2 regions of the Salinibacter pepae genome follow, and region 1 is predicted to be linked to the other one. Evidence: riboswitches for the same ligand, from Rfam matches in the RefSeq annotation. Region 1 holds a riboswitch; the other holds the start of a gene.
What was found. Region 1 has a riboswitch for cobalamin ahead of OJA40_RS12635 (TonB-dependent receptor plug domain-containing protein). Riboswitches for the same ligand answer to the same signal wherever they lie in the genome.
Positions count from the first base shown of each region.

Region 2: another riboswitch for cobalamin. It lies ahead of OJA40_RS09590 (adenosylcobalamin-dependent ribonucleoside-diphosphate reductase); the one in region 1 lies ahead of OJA40_RS12635 (TonB-dependent receptor plug domain-containing protein).

Region 1 covers NZ_CAMTTE010000001.1:3,008,631-3,024,229, reverse strand. Annotated here, with positions in the region: gene OJA40_RS12650 (alpha/beta fold hydrolase) at 1-366, shown strand, start outside; gene OJA40_RS12645 (sensor histidine kinase) at 394-2,349, opposite strand; gene OJA40_RS12640 (hypothetical protein) at 2,568-2,957, shown strand; cobalamin riboswitch at 3,056-3,406, shown strand; gene OJA40_RS12635 (TonB-dependent receptor plug domain-containing protein) at 3,624-5,600, shown strand; gene OJA40_RS12630 (YncE family protein) at 5,613-6,803, shown strand; gene OJA40_RS12625 (DUF6580 family putative transport protein) at 6,859-7,401, shown strand; gene OJA40_RS12620 (cobalamin-binding protein) at 7,417-8,361, shown strand; gene OJA40_RS12615 ((2Fe-2S)-binding protein) at 8,390-8,620, shown strand; gene OJA40_RS12610 (PIG-L deacetylase family protein) at 8,709-9,455, shown strand; gene OJA40_RS12605 (sensor histidine kinase) at 9,584-10,642, shown strand; gene pgl (6-phosphogluconolactonase) at 10,739-11,488, shown strand; gene OJA40_RS12595 (co-chaperone GroES) at 11,950-12,366, shown strand; gene OJA40_RS12590 (hypothetical protein) at 12,405-14,228, opposite strand; gene OJA40_RS12585 (protein phosphatase 2C domain-containing protein) at 14,246-15,049, opposite strand; gene OJA40_RS12580 (vWA domain-containing protein) at 15,095-15,599, opposite strand, start outside.
Region 2 covers NZ_CAMTTE010000001.1:2,279,325-2,294,923, forward strand. Annotated here, with positions in the region: gene OJA40_RS09545 (glycosyltransferase family protein) at 1-612, shown strand, start outside; gene OJA40_RS09550 (DUF4385 family protein) at 655-1,119, shown strand; gene OJA40_RS09555 (alpha/beta fold hydrolase) at 1,174-2,064, shown strand; gene OJA40_RS09560 (DUF2752 domain-containing protein) at 2,155-2,472, shown strand; gene OJA40_RS09565 (TM2 domain-containing protein) at 2,509-2,895, shown strand; gene OJA40_RS09570 (lytic transglycosylase domain-containing protein) at 3,020-4,786, opposite strand; gene OJA40_RS09575 (cation diffusion facilitator family transporter) at 4,898-5,887, opposite strand; gene recQ (DNA helicase RecQ) at 6,382-8,205, shown strand; gene OJA40_RS09585 (hypothetical protein) at 8,371-9,756, shown strand; adenosylcobalamin-variant (AdoCbl-variant) riboswitch at 10,498-10,574, shown strand; gene OJA40_RS09590 (adenosylcobalamin-dependent ribonucleoside-diphosphate reductase) at 10,808-13,531, shown strand; gene OJA40_RS09595 (bifunctional aspartate kinase/diaminopimelate decarboxylase) at 13,691-15,599, shown strand, end outside.

The DNA of each region.
Region 1 (15,599 bases):
TTCGCGCGCATCGTCATGCCGATGACCACCGGCGCCGGCCGTCAGAGCGACTGGATCGCCACGTACGCCGCCGCCCTGGACTCCCGGCCGCGCCGGCACGCCTGCTGGGCGTTTGCGCGGGCGCTCCGGGCCGAGGCCGACTGGCTGCGGGCGCTGTGGACGCGGCGACACCGGCTTCGCGACTGCCCGGCCCTCCTGTGCTGGGGCATGGCCGACCCGGCGTTCGGCACTGAGGCGTGCCTGCGGCGCTGGCAGAACGTCGTGTCGGGGGCCACCGTGCGCCGCTACCCCTCGATCGGCCACTACGTGCCGGAGGAGTTGGGGCCGGCGCTCGTCGACCCTGTGCGGCGGTTTCTCGCCCCCTAGCTCTTTCGCGCCGGATCGACGCCGCAGTCAGTTCATCGGCCCCTCGGCGACGGCCGGGGCGGACGCCTCCGCCTCCGTCAACGACGGCAGTTCGACCGTGAACGCACTGCCCTCCCCCTTGGCGCTGTCCACCTCGATGGCGCCCCCGAGCAGGTCCACCAGGCGCTTCGTGAGGGCGAGGCCCAATCCCGCCCCGTCGTACTCCCGCGCCACCCCCTCGGACTCCTGCTTGAACGGCTCAAACAGGTCCGGCCGAAACGCAGGGGCAATTCCGACGCCCGTGTCCCGCACACCGATCCGGACCCCAAATTCGACCGGTTCGGCTCGTATGCGAACGGTCCCGTCATCTGTAAATTTGACGGCGTTCTGGACGAGGTTGTTGAGGATGCGGTAGAGGAGCGTGCGATCCGTCGCCACGGTGCAGTCCTCCGGCACGTCAAGATCGACGGCAAGGGCCTTCTCCTCGACCGCCTGCGCGTGCCGGTCGACGACGTCACGGACCACGCTCGGGACCGCCACTTCCTGCACCGTCACCTCGAGGGTGCCGGACTCAATCTGCGCCATGTCCAGCACCGACTGGAGCGTGTCCGAGAGGCGCCGTCCGCTCTCCCGAATCTGAAGGGCAAACGACCGGTGCGGCTCCTCGGCCTCCTCCATGATCACTTCCGCGTAGCCCGTGATGGTGGTAATGGGCGTGCGGAGTTCGTGGCTCATGTTGTGGATCAGGGTTGACTTGAGCCGAGCCGCCTGCTCGGCCTCCTGTTTCGCACGGAGCATCTCGTCCTCCCACTCCTTCCGTTTGGAGAGGTCCCGCACGGCGCACACGTGAACAGGCTCGTCGCCGGTCGTGACGGTCCGCGTTTCGACCTCGACCGGGGTCGTCGTGCCGTCCGCATGGACCAGTTCGGTCTCGACCGGGGCGTCGGTCCTCCCCTCGGCCCGGTCCAAATGAACCGACGGGGCCGACGCGAGCAGGGCGGTGATGTCCTTCCCGATCAGGGCCTCCCGGTCCGTTTCCATCATCTGGGCCAGGGATGCATTCGCGTCGACGATCGTTCCGTCGGCCTCGTGGAGGGCGATGCCCTCAAGCGTGGCCTCCGCCAGCCGACGAAAGCGGGCCCGGCGTTCCTCCAGCTCCTTCGTGCGGCGCCGGACGGCCGCCCGAAGCCCAATCACGACAATCCCGCCCACGAGCCCTCCGCCCGCAAGAATCAGAAGTGCCGCTCGGAGATAGGTTGAGGGCCATCCGACCTGGGCAAGGTCGTCCCGGCCTCGGGGCTCGATTTGGTGGTATTCGTCGTACGGCGCCTCGAGGTCGTATTGGCCCACCACCCCTGTCACCTCGACCGCGTCGCCCTCGGCGAAGCGATCCAGCCCAAACCGATCTCCGTGCCGCTCCGCCACGAACACTTCAACCTGCGCCGGCGACGCGGCCCCCTGGGCCTGAAGGCGCAGGTAGTCGCCCCCCCGGTTGGTTCCCTTTCCGGCGATGCGCCCTCGCACGCGGGCGAGCCGGCCCTCGTGCTGCTCCCCCGCCGCTGTGTTCACGGTGAGTGGAAGCGGGGCCGGCGTGCGGGCCCCGGCCTCCACGACCCGCCCCTCGGCGCCCCGCAGTCGCGTCAGGCCGTAAGCGTGCTCCAGGGAGCCGCGGACGCGAAGGCTGTCGCCCCGCTCCACGACCAGGCCATCGGGCAGACGCACGTGGATTCCGGCCGTACGGTCCTGAACCGCAACCAGTTGGGGCCGGGACACGGCCAGGCGCCCACGCCCCGCCGTGACCCGTCCCGCCACCGTCACGGTCTCTCCCCTCCGGTCCGGCACGTCGTCCGCGTTCGCGTCGACCCGGACCTCGGCAATGGGCGCCGCCGGTCCAAGCCGAAGGCTGTCGTCGGGGGTCGGACGGGCGGCGCCCCACGCCGGACCGGCAATCCATAGAAGTCCCGCTCCGATAAACGAAAGGTGCCAGGCAATGGCTCGAGACACAACGAGGAGCGCAGTTGGTGGGGGTGGGCGGACGTGCCCGTTTTGTTTTCCATTCCTAAAAGTGAAGCGGGCACTCCTCGAAATCAAGTGTCCGCCCCCTCGGCCCCCAGGGCCGTTCGTTCGGCGCCCCTCCTCGCCCACTGCACTCTGTGCAACAGGAATGAAGGCGGCGGCGTATGATTGTGTTACTTCAACGATTCAAACCCGGCGCCATGCCCATGTCTCTCATTCCCCTGGTTGCGGTCGTCATGGTCTTCGCCATCCCCATCCTGGGCATCGCTCTCGCCGGGTACAAGGAGTGGCTCAAATTCAAGACCAAGCATCGGGAACTGGGCAGCTCCACGCGCGAGGTTGAGGACCGGATCGACGGACTACAGGACCGCCTCGCCCGCCTGGAAGCAGAACGGGATGCCCTGCAGGAGCGCGTGCAGAACCTGGAAACGATTGTCACCAGCGAGGCCTGGATCGCGGATCACGACGAGTCCGGCGGGCTCTCCTCCCTAGACGAGACGGACCTCAGTTCCCTTGAGCTCCCCCGCGACGAAGCCCCCCTCCCGCACGACACAGCGCGCACCGCGAAACTGGCCCGGCGCCTCCGCGGTCAGTGACGCCTTTCGCCCCCCGAGCGCGTACACGAAAGATCCCGTGAAGGGATTGTGCTTTGCCGCGCCGAGCGTCTACATTGAGACTGTATTTGAACCCCGTTCTTTCACACACGTCACAGGTTCTCGCCCGGCGCCCGCCGGGCGGGATGAAAAGGGAACACCAGTGCCGCCCTGGCGCACGCCGAAGCGCTCAGCTCGTCTTGTCGACTGCGCTTCAGTCCTCCGCCACGGCCAGTCTGGGGCTGTACCCGCAACTGTGAATCGAACGACGGACGCGCGCTGGAGGCGGTTCGCCACTGCCCGACCGAGTGACCCCAACACCCACCGTTGGGACGGCTCGTCGTGGCGGGAAGGGGAGCCGCCGAGCGTGTCCGTTGACCACGGGGCCGCCGCGTTCGCCGCGGCCCGTGGGTTCGACGAGCCAGGAGACCTGCCTGTGTGCGTGACGAGGATCCCGACCGCCATCGCGGATTCTCTCACCGCCAACAACCTCCGGGACCAGAGGCTTGTGGCGTGCCTGCCCCGATTATGGCCCCGTTCTTCCGTGCGTCCCGTCTGTAGCGGACGCCGATCCTGCCCCATCCGTCCCTCCTGTAGCGGACGTGGGGGCGGCCTTTGTGGGCCCCGTGCAGCCGCCCGAGCCTCTGTACTGAGGTGAGGGCTTTTTCTATGGCTGCACTCGTCTTGCTTATCGCTTCGGCGTTCCTGCTGCCCGTCCCCGGGTGGGCCCAGGCGCCCGCCCCCGCCGACACGACGCGGCGCCCCCCGGTCGTCTCGGAACCGCCGGACTCGTCCATCGCAATGTCCGTAACCCTCCCCGAGGTGACGGTGGAAGGGGTTCTGGACCGCGCCGCCTCCATCCCGGCGGCCGCCCACGTCACGACCCTCGACGCGGACGCCGTGGCCGCGAGCGGCGCGCAGTCGGTGGCCGACCTCCTGTCGATGCGCTCCGGGGCGTTCGTCAAGCAGTACGGGAGCACGGGCCTCGCCACCCTCTCGATGCGGGGCATGGGCGGCACGCAGACGCAGGTGCTGCTCGACGGCCTGCGCGTGGCGAACCCACAGACGGGCCAGGTGGATCTGTCGCTGCTTCCCACCCTGCTGATCGAGTCGGTCGAGGTGCAGCACGGGGCCGGGTCGGCCCGGCACGGCTCCGGGAGCCTGGGCGGCACCGTCCACCTCCGCACGCTGCGCCCACAGACCGATCCGCTCCTCCGCGTGGCGGGCGGCGGCGGCGCGTACGACGAGCGCCACGTGTCGGCCCTCGCGTCGGGCGGGCAGGGTTCCTGGTCCGGGCTGGTGGCGGGGCGCTACTACCGCACGGACGGCGACTTTCAGTACCGCAACTCGTTTCTGGTGCCCACGCAGACGCTGCGGCGGAACGGGGCCGGCGCCCGCACGATGACCTTCTTCGGGCGGGGGACATGGCGGGGGGACACGCAGCGGTGGCGCCTGTCGGGGTGGTGGACGAAGGCGCGACGCGGCCTTCCGGGGCCGGCCAGCGCACGCAGCGGCGGGGCCCGTCAGTGGGACGAGCTGGGGCGGGTGTGGACGGAGGGCACCCTGCCCCTCGGGGCAGGCACCCTCGAGCTCTCGGCGCAGGGACAGCGCTCCCGCCTGCGCTACCGAAACCCCCCGACCCAGACCGACCGCACGACCGTCACGACGGCCACGGACGCGGACGCCGAACTCCGCTATCCCCTCTCGTCCCTCGGGTCGATCACGGCGGGCACCACGGTCGGCTACGATCACGCCTCGCTGGACGGAGGGGTTGACCGGGTGTCCGGAGCCACGTTCGTGGACGCGACCCTCTCCCTCGCTCCGTTTGAGCTCCAGCCGGCGGTGCGACTCGACGCCATCGGGGCGAACGGCGAGCCCACCATCGTGCCGAGCCCTCGCCTGGGCGTCCGCTGGCGTCCGTTCGACGATGTCGGCCTCACGCTCCGCGGCCTCGTGGGGCGGGCCTTCCGCTACCCCACCTTCAACGAACGCTACTACGAGCCGGGGGGCACCCCGGGGCTCCAGCCCGAAGACGGCTGGACCACGGAAGGCGGCGTGTCCTTCCGCCTCGCGCGCCCCGACGCCCTCCTCACGGTGGAGGCCACCGCCTTTGCCACACGCCTGACCGACAAGATCGTGTGGCGGCCCAGCTACGTGGCGAACGGCGTGCAGGTGTGGAGCCCGTCCAACGTGTCCCGCGTCTGCAGCCGGGGCCTGGAGCTGAGCGTGCGGGGCAGGCAACAACTGCGTTCGAAGCTGTCTCTGTCCGGCGGCAGCCACTTCACACATACCCGGGCCGAAAACCGGGCGAACGCCAACTCGCCGGCCTACGGGGCGCAACTGCCCTACGTCCCCCGACAGACGTGGAAATTGTGGGGGCGCGCGGAATGGCAAGGACTGTCCGTCTCCGCGACGGGCCGGCTCGTGGGCCCTCGCTTCTACTCCGCCGACGAATCGAGATCCCTCGCGCCGTACCAGACGGTTGACGTCCGGGCCGCTTACGAATGGGCCTTCGATGCGGGCCGGCTCGCCCTGGAGGCGCAGGTCAAAAACGTGCTCGACCGCCGCTACGAAATCGTGCGGCTCTACCCCATGCCCCCCCGCCACGCCACCCTTCGACTTCGTTTTTCCTTTCCCTCTTCCTGACCTCTATCGACGATGCGTTCTTCTTTCTCGTCTTCCGTTCTCGCGTCTCTTCCGACCGTGCGGCTGCGCCGCCCTGCCGTCTGGATCGCATTCCTGGCCGTCGCCGCCCTGTCGCTCACGGGCTGCGACCTCTTTGGCTCGAATGACGACGATGGCCGCCGCGTGACGACGGACGTGGTGATCGCCAATTCGGGCAACTTCAGTGCTCAGGACGGCTCCCTTACGCTTTACGACCCCACCGACTCTACGGCCACCCTCGAGGACATCGACGTGGCGTTCATCAACAGCCTGGCCCTGCACAACGACCGCCTCTTCGTCGTCGACAACACACAGGCTGACAATGCCGGCCGGATCACGACCTTCGACACCGATCAGCTCGGGCCGATTGACCAAGTTTCGAACCCGCGTCCCCCACGGTACATCGCCTTTCCGACCGCGGACAAGGGGTACGTTTCCAACCTGAGCCGTTTCGACGAGAACTTTAGCCCCGAGCCGAGCACTGTGTCGGTGGTCGACCTGGATGACAACTCGGTCACGAAACGGGTTGATGTTGGGCGTGAGCCTCGGGGCATCGGCGTTGCCGGCGGGAAGGCGTTCGTCGCGAATTCCGCGGACGGCACCCTCTCGGTTCTCGACGCGGACGCCGACACCGTAAACACGACGCTGTCCCTCTCCGGCTGTGATAACCCCAAGAGCGTGTTCGTGGACGGCGAGAACGAGGTGACGGTGGTCTGCCAGGGCGGGGGCGAACAGGCTTCCGAGGTGCTGTTCCTAAGCCCGATCGAGGAGACGATCAAAGACCGGGTAGAGCTTGGTGCCCCCATTGGCTCGGCGAACGCGACCCAGTCGGCGTATTACTCGGAGGGGGCTGAGGAACTGTATGCCATCAGTGGGGTCGAGACGTTCGGAGGCCCCCCGTTGGGGGGAACTGGTGAGATCTTTCGGGTAGATACCGACACCAACGTGCTCGACGCGACTTTAGAGGTTCCACAGGACGATGAACTTGTCAATCTCACTGCAGTCGGCTACGACGCCGTTACGCAAGACCTATACGTGACACGCCTTCCCGTTGGCGACGCTGGCGGACCGCTCTTTTCGGCGGACGGGACCGCGCTCATCCTTGACCGAAGTGGAGACGAAGTCACACGCTTCAAAACCGGCAACACCCCGGGCCACATCGCCTTCTTGCGCGATAGCCAGTAGACACTCAGCATGGCCCTACCGCTCCTTCCCTGCGAAAACACCCCGAATTGGTCCCATGGGATCTCGTGATCGCCTCATTCGCTTCGCCGTCCTCACTGGCATCGTGCTGCTCGCCGCGGCGGCCCGCATCGCCCCGCACCCGCACAACGTCACGCCCATCGCCGCGCTGGCGCTCTTTGGCGGGGCGCACTTTGCGAACCGGTGGGTCGGCCTCGGCGTGGCCCTCGTGGCCCTGCTGCTGGGCGACCTCGTGATTGGGTTCCACGCGCTCGTGCCGTTCGTCTACGGCGGCTTCGCGGCCATCGGCGTGCTCGGCTTCGGGCTTCGGTCGGAACGGAGCGTGGGGCGCATCGCCGGGGCCACCGTGGCCGGGTCGCTACTCTTCTTCCTGGTCACCAATTTCGGGATGTGGTGGCTGTTCGACACCTACCCGCCGACGGCCGCCGGCCTCTGGGCCTGCTACGTCGCCGGCCTGCCGTACCTCGCCAACAGCCTCGCGGGGAACGCCGTGTACGTGACCGCACTGTTCGGCGGGGTCGCCCTGCTGAAGCGGGGGGTGCCGGCGCTCCGGTTGGACACGACTACTGCCTCAGCGTAACCCTCCCTCAGCCCTATGCCCCGGATTGTGTCGCTCATTCCCAGCGCCACCGAGATCGTGGCCGCCCTCGGCCACGGGGACGACCTGGTGGGCCGCTCGCACGAATGCGACCACCCGCCCGGCGTGGAGGCGCTGCCCGCCCTGACCGCCCCGAAGGTCCCGCTCGAGGGATCGAGCCGCGAGATTGACGATCGGGTGCGCGCCCTGCTCGACGAGGCGATGTCGGTCTACGACGTGGACGTGGAGCGGCTGAACGCCCTGCAGCCGGACGTCATCCTCACCCAGTCGCAGTGCGAGGTGTGCGCCGTGTCCCTACCGACGGTCGAGCAGGCGGTGGCCGATCGCATCGAGGGCGCCCCGACGGTCGTGGCCCTGGAGCCGCGGTCCCTGGCGGACGTGCGCGACGACATCCGGCGCGTGGCCGCGGCCCTCGGCTGCCCGGACCGCGGCGACCGGCTCGTGCGCCGGATGCGCGACCGGATGCAGGCGACCTCGAACGCGGTGGCGCCCGCTGACGCAACCGACCGCCCCACGGTTGCGGCCCTGGAGTGGATCGATCCGCTGATGGGGGCCGGGGGCTGGGTCCCGACGCTCCTGGAGGCGGCGGGCGGGACGCCGGTCTTTGCCCGTCGCCGCGGCGACCTCGACGCCCTGCACGAGGCCGATCCGGACCGCATCGTCGTGATGGCGTGTGGGTTCGGCCTGTCCCGGACCGATGCGGAGCTGGACGTTCTCCGGACCAACCCCCAGTGGACCGCCCTCCGGGCCGTGCAGACCGGCCACGTGTACCGGGCCGATGGCAATCACTTTTTCAACCGGCCCGGGCCCCGACTGGCGGCCTCCCTCGACATTCTGGCCGAGATCCTCCACCCGGACCGCTTCCACGCCGCGGTTGATCGCTCTCATCGAGACACGGCCTGGCGGCGCGAGCCGGCCCCGGATCCCTCGCCGTCCCAGTAGTTCTTTTCCCATCCGCGTCCCCTCCACAATGACCATCGACCGCTGCTACTGCTACGAGCAAACGTTCGCGGCCCTGAAGGCCGTGGCGGAAGACACGGGGGCGGACTCGATCGAGGAGCTCCAGGCCCACGTCACCTTCGGCGAAAACTGCCAGCTCTGCCACCCCTACGTGGACCGGATGCTGGAAACCGGGCAGACCGTCTTCCACGAGGTCCTCGAGGCGGACGAGGAGTCCGACGCGGGACCGGCCTCGTCCTGATGCCCCCCGCGCGGCCCTCGCGGCGACCACGCGGGCGGCTCGTGCATAGGAGGACGTGTGCTGTTTTTCGAAACGCCTCCGCCCCCCGATGGCCTCTCTGCTGTACGTTTTTCCCCACCCCGACGACGAATGCTTCGGCCCGGTGCCCGCCCTCGCCCGGCAGCGCCGCACAGGGCACGAGGTGCACCTGCTCACCCTCACGCGGGGCGAGGCCACGTCGCAACGGGAGCGCCTCGGGTACTCGAAGGCGGACATGGCGGCGGCCCGCTACGAGGAGATGCAGGGGGTGGCGGCCACCCTGGACCTTAGCTCCCTGACTGTCCTGGAGTACCCGGACGGAGGGCTCGCCGAGCTCAATCCACTGGTGCTGGAGGACGAGGTGACCTCTCACATCCACGCTCACGAGCCGGACGTGGTCGTCACGTACCCCGTCCACGGGATTAGTGGACACCCCGACCACCTCGTGGCCCACGCCGTCGTGAAGCGCGCGGTGTGCGCCCTTCGTCGAGACGGGGCGGCCTCTCCCCGTCGCCTCGCGTTCTACACGCTCCCTCCGGCCGACGACGCAGACCGACCGCCCCACCTCTCGCACTCCCCCCCAGCGCTCATTGACTGCCAGGTCCCCATTCGGGACGAGGACCTGGAAACGGGGCGCGAGGCCCTCCACTGCTACGAGACCTACCGCCCCGTCATCGAGGAGCATCGGCCCCTCGACACCATCGGCGATCGCGTGTCGTTCGAGCTATTTGCAGAGACGCACGATCCGCCCCTCTCCTCGCTCCTCGACCGCCTGCCCGCCCTCGACGACGAGGCGGGCCTCCCCAGCGCCCCGTAGCGTCTCGCCGGAGACGGTTTTCGGTTTGTTAACGCCTCCGCCCCCTGGACAGTGGAACGCGCAGCTGGGGCAAGAAAGTATGATCCGATCCAACCGCATGTTGAGTTTCTGATAACCCCGCAGAGCCCGTGTCATTTGTTCCCCGGCTCCCCCCGTTCGTGAGCCGCCTGGGCCTGAAGCTTGGGGCCACGGCGGGCCTCATCGCCGGGCTGGGAGCAGTGGCCGCGTCGAGCGCTTCCGGCGGAGGCGCTGCCCTGCTCGGACTGGGCACCGCCGTCCTCGTCTACGCCGCGAGTCACGTCTGGCTCCACCGTCGCCTCCGCCACCTCCAGGGGGTCCTGCACGAAATCCGCACCCATGAGTTTGCCGCCGAGACGCCCCCCTCCGGCCCCCACGGCGACGAGCTGAGCACGCTTCTCTGGGAGGTCTACCGCACCGGCCAGAGCCTGGAAACCGAAATCCAGGAGCTCAAGGCGATGGAAAGCTACCGGCGCGAGTTTATCGGAAACGTGTCCCACGAGCTCAAAACACCGATCTTTTCCGTCCAGGGCTTCGCCGAGACATTGCTGGACGGCGCCCTGGACGACGAGTCGGTGAACCGCACGTTCCTCAAAAAAATCCTCCACCACGCCAATCGCCTCGACAGCCTTGCCCGCGACCTCTCGACCATTACCAAGATCGAGACGGACGAGCTGGACATGTCGAACGAAGCGTTCAACGTGGCGGAGCTGTTCGACGCCGCGATCGAGTCGGTCGAGATTCGGGCGGAGGAGAAGGGCATTATGCCCCGGCAACGAGTCGCGCCGGACCTTCCCCAGATCTACGGCGACTTCGACCGTCTCCGTCGGGTCCTCGTGAACCTGGTGGACAACGCCATCAAGTACAACCAGGACGGCGGTACCGTCCAGCTGGAGGCCGAGAGCCAAAACGACGAGGTCGTGATCCGGGTCGTGGACGACGGCATCGGCATTCCGCCGGACCACCTTCCCCGCCTCACCGAGCGCTTCTACCGCGTGGACAAGAGCCGGTCTCGCAACCAGGGGGGCACCGGACTGGGGCTCGCCATCGTAAAGCACATCCTCGCCGCCCACGACCGCGAACTTCACGTTGAGAGCGCGCCGGAGGAGGGCTCCACGTTTTATTTCACCCTGCCGACCTCGCCCCAGCCCAGCCTGCAGCCGGCGTAGGCCGGTCCCACTGCCATGCTCGTCCGGGCCGATGGCAGCCTGCCGCCGCCACGCCACCGCACGGATCCGGCCCTTGTTCCACATCCACGTCCCCACATGCCCCCATCGCCCTCGTCTGCCGTTCGCCGGTTTCCCGACCTCGACGCCCTAAGCCGGGCGGCGGCCCGGGACCTGACGGCCGACATCCAGGAGACCCTCCGTGCACGAGACCACTACGCCCTCGCCCTGGCGGGCGGGAGCACGCCGCGGCGCCTCTACGAACTGCTCGCGGCGGAGGCCGAGGGCCCCCTGCCCTGGTCCCAGATCCATCTGTTCTGGGGCGACGAGCGGTTCGTCCCGCTCGACCATCCGGACAGCAACGCCCGCATGGCGAATGATGCACTTGTTGAGGCCGTCCCCATCCCACCCGACCAGGTGCACCCGATGCCGACGCACCTGGACGCCCCCGACGCGGCCGCCGCGGCCTACGGGGAGACGCTCCGGCACCAGTTCTCCGACCGCTCCACGACATTCGACACGGTCCTTCTCGGCCTCGGGGGCGACGGGCACACGGCCTCCCTCTTCCCCGAAACCGGCACGCCCGAGCAGCGCCGCACCGACGAGGCGTGGGTCCGCCCCGTGACCGCTCCGCCCCGCCACGAGCCCCCCCGCCGTCTCACGTGCACCCTGCCGGTACTCAACGGCGCCCGGCGGGCCGTTTTTCTCGTGGCCGGCGCGGGGAAGGAAGACGCTCTCGCCCGCGTGCTCGACCAAGAGGATTCGTCGCTGCCGGCCGCCCAGGTCGCCCCCCGGGCCGCGCTGCTCTGGTACGTGGACGCGGCGGCACGCCCCCATCCCTCGGAATAAGGGGCACCGTGCGGTCATGCCCACTTTAACGCCCCGTAGGCTCATCCACCGCCCTCCACACCCTGCCAGGGTCGCCCTGCGAGCCGCAACGGCTTTCAAAAGAAGGCATGAACCTCCGGTGCACCCAGTTTGAATAAACGAGACGATCTTGTACATTTGGAACCGACAATCGTGTTTTTCTTCACCACTTCTGGTCCCTCCACCCCCACCATGGAGAACCCGATTGACCGCACGATCCGGCTGATGGCCATTGCTGCGGGCGTCGTGAGTCTTCTCGTCTACGCCGTGTTTCAGTTCGTCTAGTCCAGGACACCCGCGTTCGTCCGGGCCCGGCGCCAAAGACACGTATGGTTTTTGTGCAAACCGAGCGGGAGCATGAACCTGCAGTCGACGGCACCGTTGGGTCCGTTGTCTTTTTTTGTCCCGTTCCCCGTTCTCTCTACGAGTTCACGCTCCTGTTTATGGCGGACCTGATTGTCGTCGGCGATCGCGTTCTCATCGAGCCACAGACTGGCGAAGACAAAACGGACACCGGTCTTGTACTGCCCGCGTCGGTATCCCAGCAGGGAGAGGTGGTGAGCGGGCGGGTCGTCAAAACCGGGCCGGGCTACCTGACCCAGAATCCCGAGTACAGCGAGAGCGAAACCTGGAAGGAGTCCGAAACGCCCGTCCGGTACCTGCCGCTCCAGGCCGACCCGGGCGACTACGCCTTCTTTATGGGCAATGAGGCGATCGACCTGCGCTACGAGGAGACGAACTACATGATCGTCCAACACAACGCCATCCTCGCCCTCGTGCGCGGCGACGACACCCCCGAGGAGGAACCGTCGGACACGACGATCGACGACCTGGAAGACCTCTGGGACGAAGACGAGTAGTCCGGGGCCGTTCCGTCAACGGGGCCGCCGCCCGGCACTCATTCCCACCACGAGCGGTCCTCGTCAACCGGCCCTGGAACCGGCACATGATCGGTGGACGACTCGGGACCGGAGCGCGGCGCGGGCACGGGGGGGCCCTCCGTCCGGTCCGGCAGCGTGTCGAGCCGAAGCAGGTAGCGCACGTAGCGCCCAACGCTCAGGTCCGGCATCTCGTCGAGCCGGTCCTTGATGCGCTCGCGCTCTGTCCGCTGCGTCTGTATCTTTTCGCGGGTGCGACCGATCTGGTCGTCGAGATCATCGATCCGGTGCTCGATGTAGCGTTGCAGGCGCCGCTCCTGGGCCGGGGACAGCGCATCCGGAATCTCGTCGGCGTACTTTTCCTCCAACGCCGCCCGCCACATCTTAAGCCGGGCGCGGGCCCGGTCGCTGATGCGGCGCACGTCCTCGACGGCCTCGGGCGTGACCTCCGAGGCGGTGCGAAGGTTGGCGGCCTTCAGCCGCACGACGTGCTTGTGGGTGAGCCCGTCGATGTCCCGCACCTCCCTGACAAAGTGGTGCTTCAGGCGGTCGTGAAGCGCCTTCGCCTGAATCTCCCGCAGCCGCTCCTGCCGCCGCTCGTCCATCGACGTGCGCAACTCCGCGCGCTTCTCCTGGAGGCTCTCCCCCTCGCGCTCGAGCTCCCGGATCGTGGACGCGAAGCGGTCGGCCTCCTGCTCCAGTCGGCGGCGGCGCCGGACGAGGGAGAGACGCCGGTACCGCGTCGCGACGATCCCCGCCCCCACGCCGATGCCAACCAGCAGCACCGCGGCGGCAGTGAGGGCCCACCCCGCCGCGGCCAGCCCAAGAGCAATCCCGCCGCCCCCGATCGTCGCGGGCAGGAAGGCGCGGGCCGCCGTGCTCCGCTCCGCCGCGTCGCGCCCCTGCCGCGCCCGGGACCGGGAGACCGAGACCTGACTTGGCTCCAGCCGCCCCTCCCGCACGTCCGCCAGGGGCGGCACGTCGGCGGGCTCCACGTAGCAGGCCGTCCGCAGCGCGCCGGTCAGCGCCCGGAGGGACTCGGTCTCGGCCAGGGCGTCGAAGAGGGGCGACTCTTCGGGGGCGTAGAAGTCGGCGTCGCGGAAGAGCAGGTTCTCTCCCGTGTCGTACTCGTCCCACAGCTCGGGCCGGACGGCGCAGGCCCGCAGGGCGGCGTAGACGACGAGCCCGGAAAACCGGTCCAGGGCGGGCCCAAAGTCGGCGTCGGTGCGGTCGGGATGCTGGTAATTGCGGTGTCCCACCTCCGCGCTCGCCCGCCCCTCCAGCGCCGGCACATACATGGTATCGTAGTCGACGAGGCGGAGGCGCAGCGCCTCGCCCGCCGTTTCCACCAGTACATTCCCGTGCTGAAGGTCGCCGTGGGCCAGGTCCATGTCCTCGAGGTCCGCCATCAGGCGGGCCCAGGCCTCCACCAGGCGAGCGAGCACATCGGGCCGATCGAGGTGGTCCTCCACGAACCGGTTCAGGGTGGTGCCCCCGGTCCACTCCATCTTGAGCAATGGATATGCGTCCCCTCGCACCGAGATGCCCTCCGGCTGGTACGCAAACTCGACGAACGCGTCGTGGCCGACCGCGTCCAGGGCCTCGGCAACGGCCTCGTACCGGGCGTGCTGGGCGGGCCTCTCCGATAGGAAGCACTTGACCGCGTACCGCCCCCCCGAGTCCGTCGTCACCGGGAAGACGGCGGCGAACGACCCGGTGATGGGCTGCGGCAGGCCGAGCGCGTTGGTGCGGGGCGTGCTGTCTTGGAGCTCAGGGTCCGCAAACGCCACGGCGGGGGCCTGGAGGGCCTCCTGGTACTCGCTCGGGGTGGGATAGCTGGACATGACGGGGCGTCTCGTCCCTACGATTGGTTCATGGGCGGTGCCGCCGCCTCCCGGCCTGGAGACGGTGGTTCGGTCACGTGTGCGACGAGGAGCGTGGCGTCGTCGTTGCGGAGCGTGTTCTCGGTGCGCCCCTGCTCTACGGCCCGCCGAAACTGCTCCTCGTTCCACGCCCCGACCGTCGCGGGCCCGACGGGGGACTCCGAATTCAGGAGCCAGGCGGCGACGGCGTCGGTGGCCAGCACGAAGGTATCGCCCGCGCGCCACTCCCCCGAGGCAGCCTCGGGCGTGGGCGGCGTTTGACTCGGGCGGCTGGGGACGAGGGCGGGACGATTCGTGAAGGTCTCGCCCGCGGTGAGGGGCCAACTCCGCACGAGGGCCTCGTCTCGCACCCGAAAGAGGCAGCAGTCCCCGACGCCCACGGCCCGCCACTGCCCCCCGGCCCGCAGCGACAGGCCCAGCAGCGTGGCGAAGGCGCCCTCCTCCGCCTTCGCCTCGACATACCAGGGGCGCCCTGCGGCGCGCTCACGGACCGCGTCCCGCCACGCTGCCTGCCACGCCGGGACGGCCCGGCGCAGGGCCGCAGGGGTGGTTGCGTCCTCCTCCACCACGCCGCACGCCAGGCGCTCGGCCCACGCCCCGGCGAAGGCCGATTCCGTCGCCCCGTCGGCCACGGCGGCCCGGACCGGCCACGCCTCGGCCCGGACATGCGCTGCGTCCTCGTACGCGTCCATGCTCGCATCGCCTTTCGACACGGCCCAGACACGGGCGTCCACCGCAGACGCGTCTCCCCCCGACGAATCGGGCCCTGCGGTCGCGCTCATGGACGCCCCTCATCAATGCATGGACTGGACGAAACCGTGCCTCCCTTACCGCAAGTTGCTCGGCCGCGTGCCGATTTCCAGGAATGTGACGAGCGAGACCGGGTCGGCGTTGAAGACGAACCCGCGCGTGTCGAGCGTCACGCTGTAGCCCTCCTGCTCGGCGGCGGACCGCATGGAGAACGGCAGGCGGCTCGACATCTGAAACAGCACCTCGGCGTACTCGTCGTCCGTTGGCACCTCGTCGGCGGCCGAGGGCAGCTCCACCGGCGCCTCCTCCGAGGCGGACAGGTGGATGTTGAAGAGCAGCACCTCCCCGTCGTCGGTCGCGAACGAGCGGAGCTCCTGGGCGTAGCGGAGCGGATCGCCATCGGTCGCCTCCCCGTCGGTCACGTTCAGCACGATGGGCGGGAAGCTATGCGGGTGCTGGTCGATCCAGTCGCGCACGGACTGGGCCGCCAGGTCGAGCGCCTGGCACATCGGCGTTCCGTTCTTGGCCTGCGGATCGAACCAGATCGGCGTTTTGACCCGCGTCTCCGTCGTGCCGCCGTCC
Region 2 (15,599 bases), 730 kb from region 1:
GGGGTCGTCGTCGACGTGCTGCTGGGGCGCCGCCGCCGCACGCTGCGTCGGCTTGGCCTCACCCGGTTGCCGCGCGTGCAGGCGGGCATGATCTACGCCCAGGACGACGCCTGCACCCGAGAGGTCGACGCGGCGGCCGCGTCCTTTCTCGATCGGGTGGGCAAGACGCACTTCCGGAGCCGGCTCGACGAGGGGCGCAGTGAGGAAACCTGCGAGTGGAGCATCGCCCTGGCCATGAGCAAGCTCGACCTGCACGTATTCCCGTGGCTGCAGGGGCGCAACAGCCCGCAGCTCGACTACATCGACAGCCTGACCGACCACGACCCGGACTTCAAGGAGGTGTCGTATCGCCTCTACACCAACCGGTTCGTATACAGCCTCCGCGGCATTTCGAACGCGTCGCTGCGCAACGCCCTACTGAGGGCGGCGGAGTCGTTGCCGAGGGCCGGCGAATACATGGAGCTGACGCCCTACGCCCTCCACTTCGGATGGCTTCACCAGAAAGAGACGTTTCGAGACTTCACCGAGCGCACCTGGGCCCGACTCGCCGAGGAGCGCACCCGGCCCCGACAGGTAACGCCACCAACCCCGGACTCGGCGTCCGCGGAGTGAGACGGGGCCCAGGACTTGCACGCAACGAGGAGGTCTGGATCTATGGCAGGCGCGTACGAGACTGACTTCCGGGCCCACCCGGAGGCCTACCGGTACGAGTCCAGCGAGCAGGGCGTGTTCAAGGTCCAGCCGTACAAGGACGAGCTGCTTCCCGACTGGGGCTTTAAGGACGAGGCCGCCGCGGAGGCCGCGGTGGAGGCCGTCCGGGAGGCGTACGAACGGTACCGGGCCGCGGACGACTTCGTGGGCATGGACATGGCGCGCAAGTACCTGCAGATGGGCTTCACCCGGGCCATGCGGTACGCAAAGTATCCGGGCGGACAGAAGTACGACGACGACGGCACCCAGCGAGAGCCCGAAGAGTGGGCCGACCCGGAGAAGCGGGCGGCGGCCGTCGTCTTCCGTGACGCGTGGCAGGCCCTCACGGACGACCCCGCGTACCAGCGCCGGAAAGAACACCACCAGAACGAGGTGTACGACCCGGACGCGAGCCCGATGGTGGGCTGAGGGGGAGGGTTGGGGGTCGGAGGGGTGAGCGGACACGATGAAAGTGAGACAGTGATGGAGGACGATCCCGCGAATCATTTCTCGGTGTCTCTTGAGTGGCACTGGGTCGACCGTGAAGGGGTGCGACTGCATGTGCGGGCGGCGGGCCCCGAGGACGGCCCGCTCGTGGTGCTGCTCCACGGCTTTCCGGAGTTCTGGTACGGGTGGCGCCGTCAGATCCCGGCCCTCGCCGCGGCGGGCTACCGGGTCGTCGTGCCGGACCAGCGCGGCTACAACCGGAGCGACGCGCCGCGGGCCGTCGCCGCCTACGACCTGGACCGTCTCGTGGACGACGTGTGCGCGGTCATCGACGCCGCGGGCCGGGCTCGCGCCTCGGTCGTGGGGCACGACTGGGGCGCGATGGTGGGCTGGCACCTTGCCCACGCCCACCCGGAGCGCCTGCGGCGCCTCGCGGTCCTCAACGTGCCGCACCCCCGCGTTTTTCGGGACACGCTCCGCACGAGCCCCACGCAGCTGCTCCGGAGCACGTACGCGCTGTTCTTTCAGGTGCCCGGCCTGCCGGAGTGGCTGCTCGGGCGCAACGACGGCCAGGGCCTCGCCACGATGCTCCGGTGGAGCGGGCGCCCCGACACGTTTGCCGACGCGGACCTTGCGGCCTACCGCCGGGCGTGGCGCCGGCCGGGCCGGCTTCGGGGCATGCTCAACTGGTACCGGGCTGCGGGCCGGCGCGCCCTGCGGCGCATTCCGCCCTCGGATCCGATCGACGTGCCGACGCTCGTGGTGTGGGGCGCCCAGGACGTGGCCCTCGGCCGGCAGATGGCGGCCCCCAGCGCCGCGATGTGTGCCGACGGGCGCCTCCGGATAATCGACGACGCCACCCACTGGGTGCAGCACGACGCCCCGGCGACCGTCAACCGGCTGCTGCTCGGCCACCTAGAGGCGTAGGAGCGGAGGGCTGTGCGGACGTAACAGTGCCGGGGACCGGTACGTGGTCAGAACAGAGCCCAAAATTCTCACTCGGTCCGTCCTTTCCTCATGCCAACCGTCCAAGGAGCAGTAGGGCCGGTCGTCCGGCGGCTTCGGGCCGTGCCGTTCGAGGCAGTCTTCTGGACGGCGGCCCTGCTCGGTGCGGCCAGCATCGACCCGCAGGCCCCCGGCGGCATCAACCTGTGCCTGATCGAGCACCTGGGCCTCCCGTGTCCGGGCGACGGCCTGGGGACCGCCATCGCGCACCTCGCCCGTGGGCACTGGACGGCGTCGTGGAACGCGCACCCGCTGGCGGGCCCCGTCGTCGGCGTGCTCGCGGTGCACGTCGTGTCGCTGTGCCGGGCGGCGCCCGCCCCGGCCCGCTGAGCCTCCCATTCTCTTGCACCGACCGCTTCCCGTGCCATGTCCAACGTGCTCCGCTACCTCCCTGAACTCGAGGGCGACGAACAGGTCGAGGTCGCCCGCCTGCTCAACGACATGAGCGACGCGCAGGCCGAGCACTTCGCGCGCATCTACCGGTCGCGCCGCCGCGACCCGGCCCACATCCTGATTCTCGCGGCGGTGGGGTTTGTCGGCGCCGCGGGGCTACAGCGGCTCTACACGGAGAAGGTTGCCCTGGGGCTCGTCTACCTCTTCACGGGCGGGCTGTGCCTGATCGGGACGATCTACGACGTCATCAAGTACCAGGACCTCGCCGTCCGCTACAACCGGGACGTGGCGCTGGAGGTGGCCCAGACCGTGCGGCAGGTGTACGACACCACCGATGATTCGGGCGGGGCCCAGAAGTGAAGGCCCCGGAGCCGGCCTTCTTATGGGGGGCTGTGCGTTGAGGGGGGGGCACGCCCAGCTGCACGGAAGAGAAACCGTCTCGCCCCGAGTCTCCCCGACGTGCACTCCCCCCACCGACAACGCGCTAGTCCCGAATCTGCAGGCGCTGGCCGGGACGGATGCGCGTGCCGCTGAGGTCGTTCCAGGCCTGGAGCTCCCGGATGGACACCCCGAACCGTTGCGCAATCTCCCCGAGCGTGTCGCCCCGAGTCACGCGGTAGGACGTGGGGGCGGAGGCGGCCGTTTGGGGGCTGGAGGCGGGGGATGCGTCGGGCGGCCCGGACGTCGTGTCCGACGGGGCACGGGCCGTCTCGATCGCGTCGAGCGGGCGCGTGGGGGGCGACGTGTCGTACTGCACGCGTAGGGGGCGCCGCTGGTCGGTCGCACTGAGGGCGCTCGCGTACTCCTGGACGGGCACCACCAGCCGGTCGCCCGGGCGGATGATGGCGCCGTCGATGCCGTTGAGCCGCTTCAGGGTGGCGGTGGAGGTGCCGAAGCGCACGGCAATCTCGGAGAGCGTATCGCCCCGGCGCACCGCGTAGGTGGTGGCCGGCTGCTTCTTCTCGTCCGGCAGCGCGGCGTAGTTCCAGGCGAACCGCGGGTAGCTGCCCAGCGGAATGCGCACGTAGTACCGCTCCTTGGAGGGCGGCACGCGGCCCCGCCGCAGCTCAGGATTGAGCGACGCGATGGCACTGCGCGTGGTGTCGGCGAGGCGGGCCACGGTGCGGAGCGAGAGGCGGCTTCCGTGTACCGGGACGTAGTCGTAGGCGAGCGGCGAGGCCGGTTCGGGCGGGGCGAGGTCGAACGCCTCGGGGTTCTCCATCACGCGGGCCGCGGCGATGAACATGGGCACGTAGCCCTGCGTCTCGCGCGGCAGGTACTCGTGGGCGTCCCAGTACGACGGGGCCTCGGCGTCGGCCCGGCGGAGCGCGGAGCGCACACAGCCGGCCCCACAGTTGAAGCCGGCCAGGGCGAGGTGCCAGTCGCCAAACTCGTCGTACAGGTCGCCCAGGTGCCGGGCGGCCGCCCGGGTGGCCTTTTCCGGGTCGCGCCGCTCGTCGACCCACGCGTTCACGGTGAGGCCGTACCGCCGGCCGGTGCCGGGCATGAACTGCCACATGCCCACGGCGCCGGCCCAGCTCCGGGCGTCGGGGTTGAGGCCGCTCTCGATCATGGCGAGGTACTTCAGCTCCTGCGGCACGCCCTCCTCCGCCAGAATGTGCTCGATCATGGGCCCGTATACCTGCACACGCCGCCGCCAGTGGTTGACGTGCTCGCTGGGCTCCTCCTCGAGGGCGGTCGTGCTCTGCTTCACCAACCGGTTCGAGGTCATCGGAATCTCGGTCCCCTCCACCTCGGCCTCCGGACGGACGGGGGCGCCCTCCAGGAGCGGATTTTCGACGTCCTCCAGCTCCGCGAACAAGCGGGCCCGGACGGAGAAAATCTGCCCCCGGGCCAGGAGCGTCGAGTCCGGGTCGCTGGGGTAGCCGTGGAAGCGCCGGTACTCGGCCGTGAGCCCCCCGTAGACCGACCGGACGGTGTTTTGCTCGAGGGCCTCCGGTCGGGTGCGGAGCAGGGTGGCCAGTTCCGCCATGGCCTGGTTCAGGAGGTGGGCCCGGCGCGTGCTGTCGTCCGCGGCCAGGAGCTCCGACTCCAGGGCGTACAGGCGCGCCACCTCCGGGGCGAGGGCGGTGGTGTCCGTGTCCGCCACCAGGATCGTATCCGCGGGCACCCGCTTCGGCTCGGGCGTCGGGGCGAGCGAGGAGAGCGAGCCGCCGCAGCCGGCGAGCACGAGCAGGGCGAGGCCGGCGCAGCCGCCGCGGAAGAGGGCACGAGAGAGAACGGTCGGCATGGGGGGCAGAGGGAACGAGGGAACAGCGGGAGGGGCCGAGGGCAGGATGATGGATACGGAATCCGCGGCCCATCGTCAATGCGATGCGTCGGTGCCGACGGTGAATATTCTCTACGAGGGCGGTCCGCCGGCCGCAGAGGCCCCCGCGTCCGATGCTCGCGTACGGGCAATCGAGCCCGCCTCCACAAAAATGTACCGGATGCTGGGGTGGGCCTCCCGAATGGCGCGCTCCAGCCGATCGACGGCGGCCTCCACGGTGTTGGCATCGAGGTCGTCCCGGAAGCGCAGGTCCATGTTCAGGAGGAGGGCGCGAGGGCCCATGTGCATCGTGAGCAGGCGCTCGACCGACGCGATGTCCGCGTCGTCGTGGGCCAGCCGGCGGATGTCGTCCCGAATCTCGGGGGCCGCCGCCTCGCCGATCAGGAGCTTTTTGCTCTCCCAGATGAGAAAGGCGGCCACGCCACACAGGATGAGCCCGATGATGATGGAGGCAATCCCGTCGATCACGGGCATGTGGAGCAGGCTCGCAAGGTGAATGCCAACGAGCGCGACGACGAGGCCGGCCAGGGCGGCGGTGTCCTCGAACACGACCGTGAAGGTCGTTGGGTCCTTGCTCGTCACGATGGCTTTGAAGAAGGGCGTGTCGCCGCGCTGCTTCTTGAACTCCTGAAGGGCGGTGCGCAGGGCGAGGGCCTCGAACACGATGGCGGCGCCGAGGACGACCGTGTTGAGCGTGAGGCCGCCGACCGTGATGCCGAGGACGGAGGTGGTGCTGGCGCCGCCGTGGCCGGGATCGAGCGTGTGGAGGATGCCTTCGTAGAGAGAAATGCCGCCGCCGAGCCCGAAGATGAGCACCGCGACGACGAGGGTGTAAAAGTAAAGCGACTTGCCGTAGCCGTAGGGGTGGTCCTCGTCTGGGGGCCGCTTGCTGCGACGAATGCCGAGCAGGAGCAGGCCGCCATTGCCGGTGTCCACGAGCGAGTGGATGCCCTCCGCCAGCATCGCGGAGCTGCCGCTGACGGCCGCCCCGAGAAACTTGGTGACGGCGATGGCGAAGTTGCCGAGAATCGCGGCGTAAATTGCCTTCTTCGACGAGGCCATGTTGGTTTGGGCGCGGGGGGGAAGAGCGTGGAGTGGAAGGCGTGGGGGAGAGGGCGCGGCAGCGTGGGGGGACAGAGGCCCGCGTGCTCCCGCGCTCCCAGGCCCCCACGCCCTCAATCCAGTGCGTAGGGAGCAGTTCGTCCCGTGAAGGCTGAAAGAATTGGCATCGGTGGTACGAAGGGGGAGAAGAGGCGTTCGCCGGATGTCCGAGACCAGGTGTCGCCGGGAGGTCGCCCGGGCGCCCCTGCCGGACACGACCACGAGCGGGCGGCCGCGTCGGCTCGGAGATGGCCCATCTCCACGCGCTGGTCGTGGAGGGGGGGGCGACGCCAAGAGCAGGCGATTTTCAAGTGCAGGCGGGCACGCCATGATGCAGGACGTGTTAGGGGGCTACGAGCACCACGAACATTTCCGAAACGTCGTGTCGTAGGAGTGCGGGACGCCGTAGAAGATTGAGCCCCTGCCTCCGTGTTCTTCATAGCCGCCCCCGCTCGATGGACGTCACCCACGCCGATCCCACGCACGTCCTCCAGTCCGTCTTCGGGTACGAGACGTTCCGCCCGTACCAGGAGCCGGTGGTGCAGCGGCTCGTGGACGGCGGAGACGCGCTCGTGCTCATGCCGACGGGCGGCGGGAAGTCGCTCTGCTACCAGATTCCGGCGATGGTGCGGGACGGCCCCGGCGTGGTCGTCTCGCCGCTCATCTCGCTGATGCAGGATCAGGTCGACGCCCTGCAACAGGTCGGGGTGAAGGCGGCGGTGCTCAACTCCAGCTTGGGCCGCAAGGAGCGAGAGGCGGTGGAGCACCGGCTCACGGCGGGCGAGCTCGACCTCTGCTACGTGGCCCCCGAGCGGGCCACCCGCGACCGCTTCAAAACCCTGCTGTCGCGGGCCCGGCCGTCCCTGCTCGCCATCGACGAGGCCCACTGCATCTCGCAGTGGGGGCACGACTTCCGCCCCGAGTACCTGGCGCTGGCCGACCTCCGGGGCGAATTCGCGCAGATTCCCTGCATCGCCGTCACCGCCACTGCCGACCCGCCCACGCAGCGGGTCGTCCTCGACCGCCTCGGCATGACGGACGAGGACCGGTTCGTGGCCGGCTTCGACCGCCCCAACATCCGCTACGTGGTGGAGCCGAAGGGAAACCGGCCCCGTCAACAACTACACGAGTTTATCGAGCGGGAGCACCCCGGCCAGAACGGCATCGTGTACTGCCTCAGCCGCAACGGCGTGGAGACGACCGCCGACTGGCTGACCGACCACGGCCACACCGCCGTGCCCTACCACGCCGGCCTCTCCGACCACAAGCGCAGCGAGCACCAGGACCGCTTTCTCCGCGAGGACGGCCTCATCGTGGTGGCCACCGTCGCGTTCGGGATGGGCATCGACAAGCCCGACGTGCGCTTCGTGGCCCACCTCGACGTCCCCAAGACGCTGGAGGCGTACTACCAGGAGACCGGCCGCGCCGGGCGCGACGGCCGCCCCGCCACCGCCTGGATGGCGTACCGCCGCGGGGACGTGGTCCGCATGCGGCAGCTCATCGACGACTCCGCCGAGAACGACGAGCACCGCTGGACCCAGCGCCACAAGCTGAACGCCCTGCTCGGCTACTGCGAGGCGCCGGACTGCCGCCGCAAGGTGCTCCTGAACTACTTCGGCGAGGACATGGGGGGCGACACGTGCGACAACTGCGACAACTGCCTGCGCCCGCCCGACACCTGGGAGGGCACCACGGCCGCCCAGAAGGCGCTCTCCTGCATCGCCCGCACCGGCCAGCGCTTCGGCAGCGGCCACGTGACCGACGTGCTGCTGGGTAAGGACACCGAGAAAATCCAGCGCCACGACCACGACACCGTCTCCACCTACGGCATCGGGGCCGACCGGTCGAAGGCCGAGTGGCGCTCCATCCTCCGGCAGCTGGTGGCGAAGGGCATGGCGGAGGTGGACGTGATGGGGTACGGCGCGCTCACGCTCACCGAAGACTGCCGCCCGGTGCTGAAGGGCCGCGAGACGGTCGCCTTCCGCGACGGGGCCGCGGCGTCGGCCTCGCCCAACACCACGAAAACCGGGGCCGACGATCCCCTCCCGGCCGACGGCCCGGAACGGGCGCTGTTTGAGGCCCTCCGGGAGCGCCGCACGCAGATCGCCACGGACCAAGAAGTGCCGCCCTACGTCATCTTTAACGACAAAACGCTCCGTGCCATGGTGGAGCACCGGCCGCAGACCAAAAGCGACTTCCGCGCCCTCCACGGCGTGGGGGACGTGAAGCTGGAACGGTACGGCCGTCAGTTCCTCGACACGATCCGCGAGCACACGTGAACGCACGAAGCACGTACGCACGAAGCACGTGGACGCACAGAGGTAGCTCAGTGTCGTCTCCCCCCCAAAAAGGAGCCTGAGGGAGAGGGCGGTGTGACGAACGCGGGGCTCTGTGCGGCCATACGGATTCCAGAGCCGTTTCTCCCATTTGGACATCAAAGGCCCATGCACCGAACCGTGTCTGCCGGGCTCCGGCTTGTGCTGCTCGTTGGCGTGCTGTTGATCACCGGAGTGAGTTCGGGACAGGCGCAGGCCCCCCGCGGGGCGGGCGACGGGACGGCGGCCCTCGAAGGCTGGCCCCGCTCGCTGCTCACCCTCCTCGACGAGATGGGACAGGACGCGCCGTACCTGCTGCCCCGCATCGACTCGATGGCGCTCGACTACCGATACGCCGCGACCGACACCACGTCGCGGTGGTCGTTCGTCGTGAGTTGGCGCCCCGCCGAGCGGGTGCTCTACGAAGGCGAGGTCCTGCCCTGGCGCGAGCGGCCGGCGGGCATCCGCATGACGAACGTCGAGCTCCGGGCCAACGTGCGGGTGGGCGGCGAGAAGCGCGCCGAGATGATCATCGGCGTCGACAGCATGGCGCTCCGTCCCGTCCCCGACCGCTTTGCGTTCAACGTGACGGTGCGCCACGACCGCGTCTTCCTCGACACGTCGCCCACCGAGGCGCGCCGCATTCTGTCAGAGGGGGCGACGCTGGAGGGGCTCGTCGTCGAACGCATGGGCTTCGCGTCGGACGCCGAGCAGCGCCGGTCCAGCACAGGAGACCGAGAGGCCCGCGAACGGCCGCCGGAGCCGTCCCGATCGCCGAGCCTCTACAGGCCTCGGTCGCGCATCTCCCTCGGCTGGCGGGTGGCGCCGCGCCCGTACTACGTCGGGGGGCAGGACGAGGACGACGCCCGCACCCGACGCCCCCGAGGGGAAACGGTGGGCCGCTCGGCGGCGGACACGGAGCGGTCGGAGAGGACGGGCCGAGACGAACAACCAGAGGGGGAACGGGGCGCCAGGGATGATTCCGGGGAGGAGGGCGAGGACGACGAGGCAGACACGGAGGGCCGCTCCCGCGTTGAGGAGATGCTCTCGGACGAGGACGACGAGGAAGACGACGACGAGGAGGAGACCGACCTTGGCATTCCCGCGCTCGGGGCGGCGGCCGCCGTAGGCATTGTCGCGTTTGCGGGGGGCACGGCCGGCCTGTACGGGCGGGGCGACACCCCCATCGGATTGGCCTCCGGCTACACGCATCCACGGGGCGGCGTCCAGCTTCAGGCAGCCGTCAACAGTGCCGTCCTGGAGGACGGCCCCGATCAGGAACTCAGCGTCCGCGCCCTTGGCTTCTACGACGTGTTCGACTCGCGCGTCCAGCCGGCCTTCGGGCTCGGGGTGCACATCGACCCGCAAGCGGGGCGCGACTGGGATCCGGTCGTCTCGGCCGGGGTCGTGGGCAACCTCGGACGGGTCGTGCTCTACGGCGGGCTCGATGTGGTGCAGGGGGCGCCCGAGATTGGCATTGCGTACAACTTCCGGTACGGCGGCGGGGACGAATGAGCGCCCGTGGCGGGACAGAGGGGATGCCCCTGTCTATGACGCCCCTGTCTACTAGGAGGGAGCCGGGTCAAAGACCGGGGGGCGACCCCCGTGCGTCCTGTCCACGCGGAGCGGCGCCGAACAGGAATCCCCCAGCGTGATCAATAACAGTAATAGAAAGCGGTCCCCTGGTACGAGGGCGCCGACGTCGGTCCGTGGCCGAAGACCGTCTCGGCCTGCCCCGGGCAGGTCAGCGTCCGCATTTCATCGAGCTGGGGGATGTCTCTAGTGGCGAGGGCTCGGTCGAACGCCTGATTGAAGCCACCTGGTTGGGAAGCAGCGACCGAAAGCCCCCAGATCCGGACAACCACGGCAGGGGGCCGCTTTCGTCCGTCCCTTGGTGCGAGGGTGTGGTCGAGGGAGCACCGCCCCCATTTCTACGACCGTCAGATCACCACCCGCTCCGGACGAGAATTTCTCGTATGTGGAGCCGGTTCGAAGAGGAGACCCAGGCTCCGTGAGATTCTGTGGCGGCGTGAGGCCAGACGCACACGGATCGAGGAATTCACAAAGCCACGTTCCCGCACGACCTTCCCGCATCGGCGCTGAAGAAGGGTTTTCGCAGTGAAACAATAACAGTAATAAGCAGCGGTCATTTGATACTTTGGCGCCAGAAACCTACCGTACAAGACACGCTTAGTGAGCACGTGCTCTCCGGGGTCGTGCTGTCGTGGCACGGCGGTAGGAACGCGCCGATGGGCGCTCCTGCGTCACGGGGAAAGTCCGGTGGAAGGCCGGCGCTGCCGCGCAACGGTTCCAGCCCGAATGCCCGCTCGGAGAGCGATCACGTCCCTTGCCGGCCGCCCGGTCGGAGAGGGAAGCCCTGCGCGTCTCAAGGGCATGTGGTCCGCGGCGTACGAGTTGATTGACGGCATTGGCCGGACCGTTCCGGGCAGTTCGCTCCTGCTGCCGGGGGCAGTCCTGTATTGCATCGCCTCTCTCAGCGCGCCCTGACCTCCGCGACGCGCGCCAACCGTCCGAGGTCCTTTTTCTACTAATCGAGCGCTCAGCTATGTCCCAAAATCCTTCTTCTCCAGACTCCGCAGCGGCCGATGTGACCGCCCCGGCCGAATCGACCAACGGGCACGCCTCCAACGGCCACCGCGTCAACACCCGGTCGGGACGAAACGGGTCGCGCCAGTACCAGCTGTCCAACAGCGACCTTATCACGGACGACCGGACGAACGACGACATCTTCGAGACCGAGATCTCCGAAGAGGTCTACGGACAAAACTACCAGTACGGCACTGACGACCGGGTGCCGGACACCTGGTACCGCAACGCGCGGGCCATGGCCCAGGTCGAAGACGACACCGACGTGTGGACCCAGCGCTTCTATCAGCTTCTGAGCGGGAAAGGCCTGGGCACCGGCCCCTTCCCCTTCACCCCCGGCGGCCGCATCTTCGCCAACGCGGGCACCGGCCTCGGCAAGGCCACGCTCATCAACTGTTTCGTATCGGGGTTCCAGGGCCACGACCAGGACTCGATGGACGAGATCCAGGCGGAGCTGACCCGCCAGGCCAAGATTCTGGCCTCGGAGGGGGGCTACGGGTTCTGCGCCCACATCATGCGGCCCCGCGGGGCGCGCATCGGGGGCGTCGGATCGATGACGCCCGGCGCGGTGCAGATGCTCGACGTCTGGAATAAGCAGGCCGCCACCATCGTCGCCGGCTCCGGCATGAAGTCCGACCGCGACGACGTGAAGGACAAGATCCGGAAGGGCGCCCAGATGGTGACCATGGGCATCTGGCACCCCGACATCATCGAGTTCATCGAGGCGAAGCAGGAGCCCGGGCGCCTCCACAAGTTCAACATGTCGGTCCTCATCACCGACGCGTTCATGGAGGCGGTCAAGAACGACGACACGTGGGCGCTCCGCTTCCCGGACTACGAGAACGAGAAGGAGTTCTACAAGCAGCACTGGGACGGCAACCTGAAGGCCTACCAGGAGAAGGGCGGCACGGTGAAGACGTGGAAGGACCCGGCCACCGGAGAGCCCGCCGTCTACGAGGCGCGGGAGATCTGGAATCGGATCATGGATTCCACCTACAACCGCAACGAGCCCGGTGTCATCTTCGTCGACACCATCAACAAGGAGAACAACCTGGGCTACGTCGAGCACATCAACGCCACCAACCCGTGTGGCGAGCAGGTCCTCCCCGTCGGCGGCGTGTGCTTGCTGGGCAACCTCAACGTGACGCAGCTCGTGGACCGGGAGGCGGGCACGATCGACTACGACCTGGTCGACGACCTCGTCCCGCGTGCGGTGCGCTTCCTCGACAACGTCAACGACCTCAGCTACGTCCCGCTGGAGGAGCAGCAGCGCAACCTGCAGGAGAAGCGCCGCATCGGCCTCGGCCACTACGGCGACGGCTCGGCCCTCATGATGATGAAGACCCGCTACGGCTCCGAGGAGGGCGCCCGCGTGATGCGCGAGTTCCAGGAGCACCTCGCCAACCGGGCCTACCAGGCCAGCGCGCGCCTCGCCGAGGAGAAGGGCGCGTTCCCGCTCTTCGACAAGGACGAGTACCTGTCGAGTCCCTTCGTCCAGCGCCTCTCGGACAAGACGAAGGAGATGATTGGCGACCTGGGGCTCCGCAACAGCCACCTGCTTAGCATCCAGCCGACGGGCAACACCTCCACGTTGGGCAACGCGCCGTCGAGCGGCATCGAGCCGGTGTTCATGCACAGCTACATCCGGACGTCCGAGCAGCCGGCGCTGCCCGACGGCATCACCCGCCCGCCGATGTCCCCGAACGCCTACGAGGTGGGGCAGGACATCGACGCCGACGGCACGGCCTGGACCGCCGAGGAGCAGGGCGACGAGACGGTGCTCCGCTGCCAGGAAGAGGGCCACACCCACTGGCAGATTCACCCGACCCGCGACATCTGCAAGGACCAGGAGGTGAAGGACTACGCGGTGCGCCACATGGAGACGGACGGCACCTGGGACCCGGACGCCGACTGGGCCGTCACGACCCGCGACCTGGACGTGGACGACCACCTCACCCAGATGAAGGCCCTGGCGCCGTTCGTGGACTCCTCGATGTCCAAGACGGTGAACGTTCCCAACGACTACCCCTTCGAGGACTTCAAGGAGCTCTACAAGAAGGCCCACGACACGGGCGTCATCAAGGGCGTGACCACGTACCGGGCCGGCACCATGAGTGCCGTGCTTTCCGGCGACGACGGGGACGACGACCGGACCGTGCCCCGCACCGAGGCGCCCGACCGCCCGGAGACCCTGCCGTGCGCCATCCACCGCGTGCGGTACCAGGGCGACCACTGGACCATCCTGGTCGGCTTTCTGGAGGACCACCCCTACGAGGTCTTCGCGTTCAAGTCGGAAGGGGAGGCCCCGCTCTTCGGCGACGACAGCGAGCGTGTCGACGAGGGCTACATCCGGAAGAACGAGAGCCGCCACTACTCGCTTCTGGGCCCGGACGGCACGGTCGTGATCGGCGACATCACCAGTCACATGCCGTCCGACGACGTGCGCGTAGAGACGCGGCTCGTGTCCACGGCGCTGCGCCACGGCTCCAAGATTGACTTCCTCGTGGAGCAGCTTGAGAAGGCGGAGGGCTCGATTGCGTCCTTCGGCCAGTCGATGGCGAAGGCCCTGCGCGCCCACGCCACCGACCACGAGGTCACCTGCGACAAGTGCGGGTCCGCAAACGTGCGCCACGTCGAGGGCTGCATGGAGTGCGCGGACTGCGGGCACTCGCGGTGCAGCTAGGCCGCGCGCCGGTGCGGCAGTGGGGGCGCGGGTCGGAACGAGGCCGGTCCGAAGTGCGCTCCTCACACGTGATCGGGACGTACGAGAATGATTTTCGCGGCGCCCTCCCGATGTGGAGGGCGTCGCGTCGTTTTTTGTGCAGAAGGGAGTTGAAGAGTGATGCCAGCGTCAGGTCGTCCGTGGGTCGTCTGCAAATTTGGGGGCACGAGCGTGTCGAGCCGGGCCCGGTGGGACACGATCGTCGAGGTGGTACATGCGCACCGCGCGGAGGGGCGCGTCCCCTTTCTCGTCTGTTCGGCCCTGCAGGGCCTCTCGGATCAGCTGGAGGCGCTGTGCGCGCAGCTCGCGTCCGCTGAGCCCGGCGCCCCGGAATCGACGCTCGACACCATCCGGGAGCGGCACCGGGCACTGGGGCAGGACCTCGGCGTGGAGGCCGAGGCGGTGCTGTCGGGCGAGCTTGCGCGCCTGGAGCGGTGGGTCGACGAGATTCAGGAGACCGACGGGCCGTCGCCGCGGCAGCGGGCCGCCGTCCTGGCCACGGGCGAGCTGCTGTCGACCCGCCTCGGCGCGGCCTACCTGTCGGCCCAGGGGCTGCCGGCGGAGTGGCTTGACGCGCGCGAGTTCCTGCGGGCCACCGACGACCCGCACCTGCCGCCGCGGCGCCAGTACCTGGCCGCAAACTGCACGTCGCACGCCGACCCGGGGCTGCAGGCCCGTCTTGCCGACGCCCCGGAGGCCGTCTACCTCACGCAGGGCTTCATCGCGAGCAATGCCCTCGACGAGACCGTCCTGCTCGGGCGGGGCGGCTCGGACACGTCGGCGGCCCACTTCGCGGCCAAGCTGGAGGCCGAGCGGACCGAGGTATGGACCGACGTGCCGGGCCTGTTCACGGCGAATCCGGGCGAGGTGCCGTCGGGGCGGCTGCTGCGCCGCCTGGACTACGACGAGGCCCAGGAGCTGGCCACGATGGGCGCGCGGGTGCTTCACCCCCGTTGCCTCGACCCGGCGCGGCGCCACCAGATCCCCCTCCACGTCCGCAGCACCGAGGCCCCCTCCCTCGACGGCACGATCGTGAGCGGCGAGGGGCCCGATGTGGGGCCCCAGGTGAAGGCCATCTCGGCCAAAACCAACATCACGGCCGTCAGCATGGACACGCTGGGCATGTGGCAGGAGGTGGGCTTTCTGGCCGACGTCTTTCAGGTGTTCAAGCACCACGGCCTGTCGGTCGACCTGATGGCCACCTCGGAGTCGAACGTGACGGTGACGCTCGACCCGGTGGCCAATGCCCTCGACCCGGACATCCTCGACCGGCTGCTGCACGACCTGAACCGGTACTGCGACGCCGAGCTGATCGACCCGTGTGCCATCGTCAGCCTCGTGGGGCGCCACATCCGCTCTCTGCTGAGCGAGCTGGGCCCGGCGTTCGAGGTGTTCGACGAGCAGAAGGTCCACCTCGTCACCCAGGCCGCGAGCGACCTCAACATGAGCTTCGTGGTGGACGAGGACCAGGCCTCACGCCTCGTCCGCGAGCTGCACGCGCAGTTCTTCGGCCACCGAGCCCCGGACGCCGTCTTTGGGCCGCGGTGGCAGGAGCTGGTCGAGGACGGCACGCCCGAAGAGACGCCGGACGTGTGGTGGCGGGAGCGCCGCGAGGCCCTGCTGCGCCTGGCGGACGACGAGTCGCCGCGCTACGTCTACGACCCGGAGGTGGTGACGGCCCGCAGCGACGAGGTGCAGGGGCTCGGGCCGATCGACCAATCGTTTTACGCGGTGAAGGCCAACCCGCACCCCGAGGTGCTCCGCCTGCTGGAGCGGCGGGGCCTCGGCTTCGAGTGCGTGTCCCCCGGCGAGCTGGATCGCGTCTTCGAGGCGTGCCCGGGCCTCGACCCGGCGCGCGTCCTGTTCCAGCCCAACTTTGCAGCCCCCGCCGAGTACGCCGACGCCTTCGAGCGCGGCGTGCACGTGACGGTCGACAACGTGCAGCCCCTGGCCCAGCACCCGGACGTGTTTGCGGGCGAGGAGCTGTTTGTGCGGGTGGACCCGGGACAGGGCGAGGGCCATCACCGCA